DNA from 4 places in the Heyndrickxia sp. FSL K6-6286 genome. Region 1 is predicted to be linked to each of the others. Evidence: riboswitches for the same ligand, from Rfam matches in the RefSeq annotation. Region 1 holds a riboswitch; each other region holds the start of a gene.
The links. A riboswitch is a leader RNA that binds a small molecule or an ion and turns the genes downstream of it on or off. The one in region 1 is predicted to bind thiamine pyrophosphate.

Region 2: linked by a shared signal. The riboswitch ahead of MHI39_RS05435 (ABC transporter substrate-binding protein) and the one ahead of thiW (energy coupling factor transporter S component ThiW) in region 1 are both predicted to bind thiamine pyrophosphate.
Region 3: linked by a shared signal. The riboswitch ahead of tenA (thiaminase II) and the one ahead of thiW (energy coupling factor transporter S component ThiW) in region 1 are both predicted to bind thiamine pyrophosphate.
Region 4: linked by a shared signal. The riboswitch ahead of thiT (energy-coupled thiamine transporter ThiT) and the one ahead of thiW (energy coupling factor transporter S component ThiW) in region 1 are both predicted to bind thiamine pyrophosphate.

Annotation. Positions count from the first base shown of each region.
Region 1 covers NZ_CP152029.1:2,714,977-2,718,165, reverse strand. Annotated here, with positions in the region: gene MHI39_RS13715 (DNA-3-methyladenine glycosylase) at 1-239, opposite strand, end outside; TPP riboswitch at 754-856, shown strand; TPP riboswitch at 931-1,037, shown strand; gene thiW (energy coupling factor transporter S component ThiW) at 1,212-1,733, shown strand; gene thiD (bifunctional hydroxymethylpyrimidine kinase/phosphomethylpyrimidine kinase) at 1,702-2,529, shown strand; gene thiM (hydroxyethylthiazole kinase) at 2,529-3,189, shown strand, end outside.
Region 2 covers NZ_CP152029.1:1,069,609-1,072,797, forward strand. Annotated here, with positions in the region: gene MHI39_RS05430 (thiamine-binding protein) at 1-138, opposite strand, end outside; gene MHI39_RS05435 (ABC transporter substrate-binding protein) at 156-1,148, opposite strand; TPP riboswitch at 1,264-1,373, opposite strand; gene MHI39_RS05440 (ABC transporter ATP-binding protein) at 1,430-2,266, opposite strand; gene MHI39_RS05445 (ABC transporter ATP-binding protein) at 2,263-3,123, opposite strand; gene MHI39_RS05450 (energy-coupling factor transporter transmembrane component T) at 3,120-3,189, opposite strand, start outside.
Region 3 covers NZ_CP152029.1:2,955,374-2,958,562, reverse strand. Annotated here, with positions in the region: gene MHI39_RS14995 (hypothetical protein) at 1-829, opposite strand, end outside; TPP riboswitch at 1,063-1,171, shown strand; partial or broken gene tenA (thiaminase II) at 1,252-1,911, shown strand; gene MHI39_RS14985 (Nif3-like dinuclear metal center hexameric protein) at 1,973-2,740, shown strand; gene MHI39_RS14980 (MFS transporter) at 2,776-3,189, opposite strand, start outside.
Region 4 covers NZ_CP152029.1:2,322,240-2,325,428, reverse strand. Annotated here, with positions in the region: gene MHI39_RS11700 (hypothetical protein) at 144-338, shown strand; gene thiT (energy-coupled thiamine transporter ThiT) at 512-1,084, opposite strand; TPP riboswitch at 1,169-1,272, opposite strand; gene MHI39_RS11690 (ATP-binding cassette domain-containing protein) at 1,434-3,053, shown strand.

The DNA.
Region 1 (3,189 bases):
AACTGCTCATCTGATAATGCTAAAATAGTCTCCGGTGAGAGATTGGAATTCGTCAATTTTTTTAGCCGCTCATTTAAAACGGAAGCAACCTTTGAAGATAATTGCTGTCCGACTATTGATCGTAATAATGCTTGATAGGGATCATCACTTATTTTTATATTGAGCGGACCAATAAGTTTCATTAGTTGTTGTAAGATAGGATCGGCAGTTCCTAATTTTTGTAATATTATTTGGTTCAATCGAATCACTTCCCTAAATTTTTGATTAACTAGATATGAACTTCATCATTTTAGAATAATATTAACATTATTCAGTTATTTTTAAATCATATAAAAATATTTTTAGATGTAATTTAAGCTAAATTTATTATCAATAGGGGTGGAAAGGAGTTTGGTTACAACTAAAAAAAGAATAAGAGGCATTTTTTATACTCATTTACACATACCTCTAATGGGGTAAGGCATTCGTTCTAAATGTAAACAAAGTGATTGAGGATACAGAAGGACTGCTGTGCACTCTATAATAGAATTAAAAAATTATGGAAGGAAAAAATTATTTCATTACTGTTGAAAAAGCTAATATTCATGACAATGAATGAGATAGAAGGTTTGAATGAAGAGTAAAACAGAGAAAATGAAAATACGTAAAAAGATTGATACATTAGTCATGGATGTATAGTCTATTATTTTAACTTTCTAATGAAAATGATTGATTTTTATCCAGAATATGCTAAGATGGGTTTAATTAAATGAAATTGATCACTAGGGGAGTCTTTTAAGAAGACTGAGACAGAGGTTCTGGACCCTTTGAACTTGATCCAGTTGATGCTGGCGTAAGGAAGTGGCTGTATTTTTCGGTGCGATGAACCGTGAAAATCAGTCCGTCCTTATATCTAGGGCGGTTTTTTTATGCCTTATAACAATAAAATATAGATTCTGCTAGGGGAGCCGAGTTTGGCTGAGAGAGATCAAAGAAGATTGATACCCTTTAAACCTGATCCGGGTGATGCCGGCGTAGGGAAGCGGTCCAAACCTATTTTTTAGGTTGTCTTTTTATGGGATATAACCGCTTTCTTTTTAGGAAAGTGGTTTTTCTGTTGTGGAGAAAAAAGAATTTATCTTCGTTTTCAAAATTACAACGTTCTTGATTTGCCAGCTCTTATCGAAATTAAACAAATTTCGAAAGTTCTTAAGGGAAAGGGGGGTGATTCAATGTCTAAAACTAGAAAACTAACATTGACTTCAATAATTATTGCGATTACTACACTAACAAGTAATATCGTGTTTATTCCAGTAGGGTTTGCGAAAATTTTTCCTGTACAACATATGGCTAATGTTTTGACTGCTGTATTGCTTGGCCCGGTTTATTCCGTAGCACAGTCATTCATCGTTTCATTACTTCGAAATATGAATGGAACTGGTTCTATTTTTGCTTTCCCAGGGAGTATGATTGGTGCTTTTTTAGCAAGCTTTCTATTTTTTAAAACCAAAAAGCTTATATGGGCATTTATTGGAGAGGTAACTGGAACAGGGATTCTTGGTGCGCTCGCTGCCTATCCGATTGCAACTCTGCTTTTAGGGAATAAAGTTGCCTTATTCGGGTTTGTACCGTCTTTCATAATCAGTTCCTTAGGCGGTGCAATTATTGGCATTGTTTTTATCAAAATATTATTCAAAAACAAAATAATAGGGGGAATCATCTATGAAAACAGCTCTTACAATCGCAGGCTCTGATTCAGGTGGAGGAGCAGGAGTACAAGCCGATTTGAAAGCATTCTCTGCATTAGGTGTGTATGGAATGTCTGTTATTACAGCTGTTACAGCGCAAAATACTGTTGAGGTACGATCGGTTCAGATGCTGGATATTTCGATCATTCGTGATCAAATTGCAGCAATATTTGAGGATTTACCGGTGGATGCTGTGAAAATTGGCATGCTTGGATCAGCGGAAATTGTAAAAAATGTGGCTGAAGAACTCAACAAGTATAAACCAAAACAGATAATTCTAGACCCTGTAATGGTTTCAAAGGGAGGACATCATCTTTTATTGACGGATGCTATACAATCCTTAAAGGAAAAATTGCTTCCAGTGGTAACACTTGTAACTCCTAATATTCCAGAAGCGGAATGTTTAACTAATACTAAGATTGAAAATATTGAGGATATGTATCAAGCATGTAGAAATTTAAAAGAGCTTGGGGCAAAATCTGTCCTCCTAAAAGGAGGACATCTTGAAGGAGATCCCAATGATTTATTTTTCGATGGCATGCAATTCACATGGTTAAAAGGGAAACGAATTCATACGAAGAATGTTCATGGGACCGGCTGTACTTTATCCTCCGCAATTACAGCGTATATAGCCAAAGGATACTCTTTGCAGGAGGCTGTTAAAGCAGGTAAATCCTATATTACAAAAGCAATTCAATATAGCATTAATATTGGATCTGGTCATGGTCCTACCCATCATTTTTTTGATATTTATGAGAAAGCTGGTTTAGTAGAAAGAGAGGAAAATAAGGGGGAGTTATAGTGAATAATATCAAAGAATTATTTAATAGAGTAAAAGAGTCGAAGCCACTTATTCATCATATTACGAATACAGTAACCATCAATGATTGTGCCAATGTGACACTTGCAATTGGGGGATCACCTGTAATGGCAACAGAAACGAATGAGATGGAAGAGATGATCCAGTTAGCAGATGCACTAGTGATAAACTTTGGAACCATTCATGAACAGGTTTTTGAATCTATGATTCGTGCTGGCCGTGCTGCAAATCGTAAAGGGATACCTGTAATATTTGATCCTGTTGGTGTAGGTGCAACTTCTTTTCGAACAAGTAAATCACAGATTCTATTAGATCAGGTCAAAATGGATATCATACGTGGGAATGTAAGTGAGCTTCATGCGTTAATTGGTGGAAGTAGTCAAACGAAAGGAGTAGATGCAGGTGAAGTTTCAGTTTCTCCGATAGAAATAGCGAATCGTGCAGCGGAAAAATATAAGTGTTCAATTGGGATAAGTGGCAAGGAAGATGTCATTTCAGATGGAAAACGAACATTCATCCTGCAAAATGGTGATGAAATATTAACAAAAATAACAGGTACTGGCTGTATGTCAGGTTCTATCATTGCAAGTTTTGCTGCAGTAAGTGAAGACCCTTTAAATGCTACGATGGTTGGAATGTCTG
Region 2 (3,189 bases), 1.6 Mb from region 1:
TGTCGTCTCTAATGGATTTACTTGATATTTTACTCCTGAACGATCAATAATTGAAATGGCTTCGTCTACGTAAGGTATCACATTTTCACCGTTTTTTGTCTTTGGGATTATTTGAATACTTAATAATGCATTTGCCATACTTAATCACTCCTCTATTATTTTGGTAAAAATTGATTTGTAAATGCTTTCTTGCTATCTAGTTTTTTATCTAATAGATGATTGTCATACATCCAGCTAGCATAGTTTTCCCAAATCTCTTGTTTTTGCTCACCCCAACGCGCGGCATCATCTTGATATTTTGGTGATAACCATTTTTGACTAGCTTTCACAAGTTTTGGATCTAAATCAGGAACGGCTTTTATTAATAGATCTGCTGCATCGTCTGGATGATCAATGGCATATGTATATCCTTTGGAAGTCGCAGCAAGAAAATGTTTAATCGTTTCTGGATCTTTTTCTATCATTTTCTCATTCGTCGTTAATACAGGTGTATAGTAATCTAGTTTGTTAGAGTAATCGGTTAAATAGACCATATTAATTTTCTCGCCGCGAAGTTCCGCTTCGACCCCAGTCCAGCCGTAATAAATCCAGGCAAAATCAATATCTCTTTTTACTGCGGTAAAAAAGTCTGTTTCACCCATATTAATGATCTTCGTTTTTTCTACATCTGCATGCTCTTTTTTCATTAAAGAATCAAGGACTGCTTTTTCAACGGGTGCACCCCAGCCACCATACGTTTTATTTTCGAAATCCTTTGGTGAAGTAATATTTTTTTCCTTTGGAGAAGCAAAACCAGATGTATTATGTTGAATGATGGCAGCAATCGAAACAATCGGTACACCTTGTATACGTGCTTCTGTAATACTTTCTTGAGCACTTATGCCGAATTGTGCTTTTCCAGCAGCAACAAGCTGATCAGCACCAGCCTCTCCAGGCTGAATAATATCAACATCTAAGCCTTCTTCCTTAAAATATCCTTTTTCCTTTGCCACATATAATCCTGTATGATTGGTATTTGGTGTCCAGTCTAAAACTACAGTCACATGCTTTAATCCTTTTTTCTTACTGCTTGCTGAATCATTGCTATTACTGCAAGCTGTTGTTAATAAAAGCAATGAGCTAACAATAATCATTAACCACTTTTTCACTTGATTTCCTCCTTGTTAGATTGTACTAAGCTGTAAAGGATGGTAGCTGAGAGACTAGTCTTTCAAATAAAAAGCCCTAGGTTCGTAACCTAGGGCACATATAAACATACAAAATAAATATATTCAATATGTTCCCTCCGCTGGTCTCAACCAGATCAGGTTCAAAGAGTCAGTATCTTACGGATACAATCTCAACCAGCAACACTGGTCCCCCTACAACTTAAATAGTAGATATTCAATTTTCAATCTTTCAACGTTACTATGCCATACCTTTTTATTTTTTACAAGTGAAAAAGCGATTCAATAGAAATATTATTGTATCGTGCCTTGCACTGTGCGATAAGTTCATCTTCATTTAAGAATGTTTCGGTAAAGCCAAGCTGCTTACCTAATTGGGTAATATAGGGTTGTTCTAGATAAGCTTTATTTAGTATTTCTTCGTTGGAAAAAACGGTTCGTGTATCACCGTCTAAAAGGATTTTTCCTTGGTTAAAAATAATGGTCCGTTCAAATACTTCTGCAACAAAATCCATGTCATGCAAAATGCATAAGACAAGTTTTCCCTCATTAATTAGATGTTGTATAATTCTTTTAAGCTTTTCCTTTCCATCATGATCCTGTCCCATAGTCGGTTCATCAAAAATAATGATATCTGTTCGCATTGCAAGGACAGAGGCAATCGTCACCAATTTTCGTTGTGAAAGGCTCAAGTCATAAGGGTTTCGTTCTGCATGTTCATTGAGTCCAACCATTTCAAGTGCTTCTGTTGCATTTTGTTTTGCTTCTTTAACTGATTGTCCTATATTTAATGGCCCAAACATCACTTCATCCATTACTCGATTTTTAAAAATTTGATCATTAGGATTTTGAAAGACTAACCCAATTGTTTTTGCTAATTTTGCAGCAGTCTGCTCTTTCGTATTGATGCCATTAATTAAAATTTCACCTGAACTTGGAGTCAATAATCCTTTTAATAATTTGACAAGAGTGGTTTTACCTGCTCCATTCTGACCTATAAGAGCCGTGCTTTGATTTGAAATCTCGAGATTTATCCCATGTAAAATAGGAGATTCAAGTGAATAGGAGAAATGAAGATCTTTAATAATTAGTCGCATCATTTTTTCTCACCTCGTTCACTATTGATTGGACTGATTGTTAAGATCTCATTTAATGTCACAGGAAGTAAGTTATCCTCTTTATTAAAAATATTTAAAGCCCGAGCAATTTTTGTGAAAATAGGAGGAGAGACCCCGTAATCTAATATATCTTTTTTTGAAAATATCTTTTGAGGGGTGTCAAAATCAATGAGCTTTCCCTCGTGTAATAGGAGGATTTTGTCCGAATACTGAGCGAGCTTCTCCATCTTATGTTCAGCCATAATGACTGTCATTCCTTCTTTAGTTAAGCTTTCAACTACCTTAAAGACTTCATCTGAACCTTGGGGATCTAGCTGGGATGTTGGTTCATCTAATATTAATATATCTGGTCGCATTGCGAGTACACTTGCAATCGCTACACGCTGCATTTGACCTCCGGAAAGGCTGAAGGGATTTTTTTCTTTTATATGTTCAATATCTAATAATTTTAAGCTCGCCTCAATGCGAGTACTCATTTCTTCGCGCTCTATTCCCATGTTTTCCAGCCCGAAGGCGATTTCGTCAATTACCGTAAATTTTGAACCAGTAATTTGAGAAAATGGATTTTCAAAAACGAGTCCAACCTTCAATGAAAGCTCACTAATTTCAGTTTTCATGACTTCTAAATCATCAATGAAAACCTGTCCACCATAGGCCCCTTTAAAAAAATGTGGGACGAGTCCTGTTAGCGCATAGCAAAGGGTGGATTTTCCGGAAGAATTTTTTCCAACAATCCCTATGAATTCCCCTTGCTTGATTTCGATTGAAATGTCATTAAGTGCAAGCTTCTCTGCGTGAGGATATCGATATTTCAAGTCGTTTACGCGTATTTTATTCATATGGTTAACCTCCCAACGATGATGAGGATAAAGGCCAATAATAAGATAAATTTCAAGCTTCTACTA
Region 3 (3,189 bases), 240 kb from region 1:
GATCATTAATTAATTCTGGAATGTGTTGCTCTTTTTGGAATAAATCCTCTAATACGGAGATTATATCATCTTTCGGTAAATGTACCTGAATGAATTGGAGTAGAGATGGATAATTTTCCTCATTAATAGTTTGTAGATAGAATCCGATTAAGTCCATCCATCTAGATTGATTTTTTAATAGTTGCTCTAGCCTTTGATATTGCTGTTTATTTTCTTTCAATCTAAAAAGTCGATTTTCCATGTAGAGTGGATCTTTATCGATTAATACATCTGCTAATTGATCATAGAGCTTGCTATATTTGATAAAATTTAAGTCACTTGCAATAGCTTTTACCCAGCTCTCATTTGGGCAAAAATCCATCAGGATGCGAAGAATACGATAACTTGAAAACAGTTTGCCATTGCGACGGTAATCATAAAAGATCGTTTGTATGTAGGAAAAAATGGTCTTCTTCGAAATAAATGATTCAAAAAAGGTTGTAAGAAAGGCAACTTCTTGTGGAGTAAAAAGATTTTCGGCTTTTTTAATTAGTTGTTGAAAGGAATACTTCTTAAATGGATGTTCTAGTGTAATGGAAGAAAAGACTAGTGGGTGATTAGGTGGTAAGATTAGACCTTTAGTTAATGCTTCACTAATAAAAGATTTTCGTTTAAGTTTGGAGGGTTTAACGTAAGTTAGATAGTGATTTTTATAGAAGAAAAGATAGTAAACATGTTTTTCGTTATCCATTGCTTCAATGATTTTACTTTGTAAATATATAGCCATCTGTGTGATACGAAGTTCAATAATTTGGTTTTTCTTTGATATCTGAATAGATTGTTGGCTCATAGGAATCCTCCTCATTTTATGTCCGGTATCATTATATCATAAAAATTAAGAAGAATAACATGATGGAAAGAGAAGATTGGAGCTGAGTAGGATGTTTGGGCGATTATCTACAAGTAAACTCTATAATTTTCCATTGAAATATATTGAATATCAATAAATTATATTATAGGTAGGGAAAAAACCCCTTGAATAATATTTTTTGTATGTTAGGATGATTATGACAATATGATAATAATGACCACTAGGGGAGCCTTTATTAAGGGCTGAGATTAAAGTTCAACTTTAAGACCCTTTGAACCTGATCTAGTTGATACTAGCGGAGGGAAGTGGAGCAGAATGATATGTTTCCATCTTTATTCTGTCTTCTAACCACTTCCCTGTATGTGAGAGTGGTTTTTTATTTTTGGAAAGGAAGAGGGAGTATGTCATTTGCAAAGGAATGCCGAAAGGAAGCAAAAAAATGGTGGGATGCAAGCCTTCAACATCCATTTGTACAAGGTATAGGTAATGGCAAATTAGCAATAGAAAAATTCCGTTTTTATGTTTTACAGGATTCCTATTACTTATCTAATTTTGCTAGAGTTCAATCATACGGTGCAGCCATATCGAAGGATTTATATACAACGAATCGGATGGCTTATCATGCACAAGGTACATACGAAGCTGAAATGGCTTTACATCGTAAATTTTCTGCTCTTCTCGAAATATCAGAGGAAGAAAGAAAAGCTTTTAAACCTGCACCAACAGCATATGCTTATACCTCTCATATGTATCGAGCTGTTCAAAGTGGGAAATTGGGATATATAATCGCAGCTATTTTACCTTGTTATTGGTTGTACTAAGATATAGGAAATTATTTGAAGGATTGCCAACCAGGTGAAATGATTTACCAAGAATGGATAGCCGCTTATAACGGTGATTGGTTCAAGGAGCTTGTAACCGAACAAATACAACGAATAGATGAACTCGCTGAAGCATCTTCAGAAGAAGACCGATCCGAAATGAAAGAATTCTTTTGGAGGAGTGCGTATTATGAATACTGCTTTTGGGAAATGGCTTATACAATGGAGACTTGGAAGTAAAGGGACGGTTCTAGTGCTTCTTCGAAGCACTAGAACCGTCCCCGTTGAGGGGATAGGACCAATGAAAATAGAACAATTTCAAACGCAGATTAAGGATTTATTTGGTAATGAATTAGTAAAACATGAAGATGATGAGTATGGATTTACCTTTATTTCCAAAACATCATTTTCAAAAATTGGTTACGCAACAAATTTAACTTTAGAAACGATCCAAGAAGCTGTACTGAATCATGTTGATTTAATGATTACTCATCATGATGCATGGGACTTTTTGTATGGTATGAAAGATCAGTGTATGAAGATGCTTGAAGAAAATAATATTACTCATTTCTTTATTCATGCACCACTTGACTATATTGAGTTTGGGACATGTACATCGTTAATGAATATTCTTGAAGTTGATGTGATTAAACAGTACTCTCAATATGAAAATGGGAATGAGTTACCTTCTATAGGGTCATTTAATCATCCTATTTCATTTACAAACCTTGTTAAATTGATGTCTGAAAAATTAAACGAACCAGTGAGTGCATGGAAAAATAATGATCAAATGATTAAAACAATTGCTGTTTTAACAGGGGCTGGTGACTCTACAACAGTAATAAAACGTGCGTTAGATGCAGGATGCGATACATACATAACTGGAGAAGCAACACTATATGCAATCCAATATGCCAAGTTTGCAGGGATCAATCTAATCGCAGGAAGCCATACATTTACCGAAATCTTTGGAATCGAAAGCTTAGCGAAAAAATTAAAAGACCTAAATCCCCAAATTGAAATTATTCGATTGGAAGAGGAACATTTTGAAGCAAAGGGACGGTTCTAATGCTTCTTCGAAGCACTAGAACCGTCCCCATGTTTTTAAGAAACAGTTGATGTTTCTCTAGTGATTGCCGGTCTAGTTAAAGAAAAGATTGCACATAGTAAGGCGATAATGACAACAGCACTTCCAACCCAGGCTGTACTTGTTACTGATCCGGTTTTATTTAATACAATTCCACCTATTGCGGATCCAAGTGAAATGCCAATTTGTAAGGCTGAATTATTAAAGCTTTGCTGTATATCAGATGTCGCCGGGTCGGTTTGTATCAGATAGCTTTGCTGAGGTGGTGACAGACTCCAACTTAATGCTCCCCAGATCATCATTACAGGAATGAATAAAACAAGGGAAAAAGTTGTAAAAGGTAATAAGCATAGTACAATGGCAAATGTGCTAATGACTAGAATAATGCATTTCTTCGCACCTATCCTATCCGATAGAGTTCCACCTATTGC
Region 4 (3,189 bases), 390 kb from region 1:
CAAATGCAATTATATACTTTCTATTTTTAACCAAAGGAAGAAATTTCATGTATTCTTTTTTATCGCCACGGATGAATTTTTACATATATTAAGTAAATAATACTCAAAGCTACTTACTAAAACAGAAAGGTGAATTAAACTTAATGACTGAATCATATGAAGACAAAAGATTAACAGATACACCAAAGCAGCCAAAAATCACGATAAATACAGCAATGAGTACCAAAAACCAAAAAAAATATTATCCTGGTCATTCAGTGGCTGATCATAAACAATTAGAAGAGGCAAATACCAACATAGCTGGAGACGAAATAAAGCAACAGAATGAGAATTTATAAATGAGATATGTATACATAAAAAAAGACGCTTTGATTTATGTACTATCCAAAGCGTCCCTTCGTATTTCATTGTTTATTGTTATTGCAGGTAACAGCAAAAATCAATTGTATAAATCTACCCCGATTTACAATATAAGTAGAATTTTAGAAAATTGATTTTTGATTATGCTTGATTAAGCAAATCTTTTAACAAGTCTTGGGCTCATCGTAATGATGATACTTAAAATAATTGCACATAAAAGACCTGATAGAAGCATTGTTGTTCCATTAGCAATTAATGAATATAAGAATGGCGATTGCCCTTCTGGTGCAAATTTACCCCAAAAAATCATCCCAGCTAAAAAATGCCAAAAATAACGACCAATGCTGCCAATAAACGTTGCAACTACAACTAAGAAAATTGTCTTTCCTTTATTACCTTCATGAATATTCGCTTGAATAAATGACCTAAATAGACCTGCTAGACCAATAAAAGAAAAGGCAATAAAAAATTCTATGAACCCTTGAACGGGAGTTAATATATCATCTGCTGCATCTCCCAAAACAATTTGAAGTAGTCCCCATAACAATCCTCCGACAAAGCTTGCTCTCACACCCCATCGAAAAGCAAGAATGAAAATAGGAACCATAGCAAAGGAAACTGAAATCGCTGAGCTTAGTTTTATAGATGGTAATAAATCTAACACAAACGCAAAAGCAGCACATAATGAAATCTCGATCAAAGTTAGCAAACTAAATTTTTTCATAAAAAAAATCCCCCTCTATAGTGTTTTTAAAGAAACGCACCGCAAAAGGGGGAATAAACGATTGCATATTGTAAAAAAAGCAATCCATTATTCAATCCACATCCCTACGCTAGTACTAACTAACAGGTTCAAAGGGTCAGAACAAATATGTTCACTCTCAGCAAAAAAATGCTCCCCTTGTGGTAACGTTCATTAAATTTTCATTAACATTGTACAACAATTTTAATTATTATGAAAGGCATTTTTTTTTAGAGAAACAACTGCATCCCTTTCAATAACTGACTTTTCCCTTTTTTAATCAACTCATGGTATAATTAATAAGATATTATTCTTTTGGAGGTATTTGTCTTTGATTACTGTAAATAATGTAGGCTTACGATTCGGTGAACGTAAACTTTTTGAAGATATTAATATTAAGTTCACACCTGGAAACTGTTACGGACTTATTGGTGCAAATGGTGCTGGGAAATCAACATTTCTTAAAATATTATCTGGTGAGCTTGAGCCTCAAACTGGTGATGTGCATATAACACCAGGCGAAAGACTTGCTATCTTAAAGCAAAACCACTTTGAATTTGAAGAAGAAGAAGTTTTAAAAGTCGTTATTATGGGACATACACGTCTATTCGAAGTTATGCAAGAAAAAGATGCAATATACATGAAAGCTGATTTCAGCGACGAAGATGGAATGAGAGCTGCGGAGCTTGAAGGTGAATTTGCGGAATTAAATGGTTGGGAAGCTGAGTCAGAAGCAGCAATCCTTTTAAAAGGACTCGGCATAGATGAAGAGCTTCATTCAAAAAAAATGGCAGAGTTAACAGGTGCGGAAAAGGTAAAAGTATTACTTGCACAAGCTCTTTTTGGGAAGCCTGATATTTTACTTCTAGATGAGCCAACAAACCATCTAGACTTAAAAGCAATACAGTGGTTAGAAGAATTTCTAATCAACTTTGAAAATACAGTTATTGTCGTATCGCATGATCGTCATTTCTTAAATAAAGTCTGTACGCATATAGCAGATCTTGATTTCAGTAAGATTCAATTATATGTTGGAAATTATGATTTTTGGTATGAATCTAGCCAATTAGCACAAAAAATGGCCCAAGAAGCGAACAAGAAAAAGGAAGAAAAAATTAAGGAATTACAAAGCTTTATTGCCAGATTTAGTGCAAACGCATCTAAATCGAAACAAGCCACTTCACGTAAAAAGCTTTTAGACAAAATTACCTTGGACGATATCAGGCCATCTTCAAGGAAATATCCATATGTACATTTTACACCGGATCGTGAAATTGGAAATGATCTTCTCCGTGTAGAAGAACTATCAAAGACTATCGATGGTGTTAAGGTACTCGATAATATTAGTTTTACAATGAATAAAGATGATAAAATCGCATTAGTAGGTCATAATGAATTAGCAAAATCTACTTTATTTAAGATTTTGGCTGGAGAAATGGAACCCGATAGCGGAACATATAAATGGGGTGTCACAACCTCTCAATCATACTTCCCTAAAGATAACACAAGTTATTTTGAAAATGGCGAATTGACTTTAGTAGATTGGTTACGTCAGTACTCCCCTAATGATCAAAGTGAAAGCTTCTTAAGAGGATTTTTAGGAAGAATGCTTTTCTCTGGTGAAGAAGTGATGAAAAAGGCCAATGTTCTATCGGGTGGTGAAAAAGTTCGCTGCATGCTTTCAAAAATGATGCTTAGTGGAGCCAATGTCTTATTACTAGATGAGCCAACAAACCATCTTGATTTGGAATCCATTACAGCAGTTAATAATGGTTTAATACGTTTTAAAGGTTCAATGATTTTTGCATCACATGACCATCAATTTTTTCAAACCATTGCCAATCGAATCATAGAAATTACACCAAATGGCATTATTGATAAAGAAATGACCTATGATGAATATCTAGAAAATGACGAAATTCAACATCAATTAAAAATGTTATATGCATAAAAACGATAAAAAGGTTGCCTAAAGATTGGGTCTGACATCACCATACGATATCTAATAAGAATTTTGTTCTAAAAGATTACGTATTTATGTGATGTCGGACCCTTAAATAGACAGCCTTTTTTATTTTATAAATTTC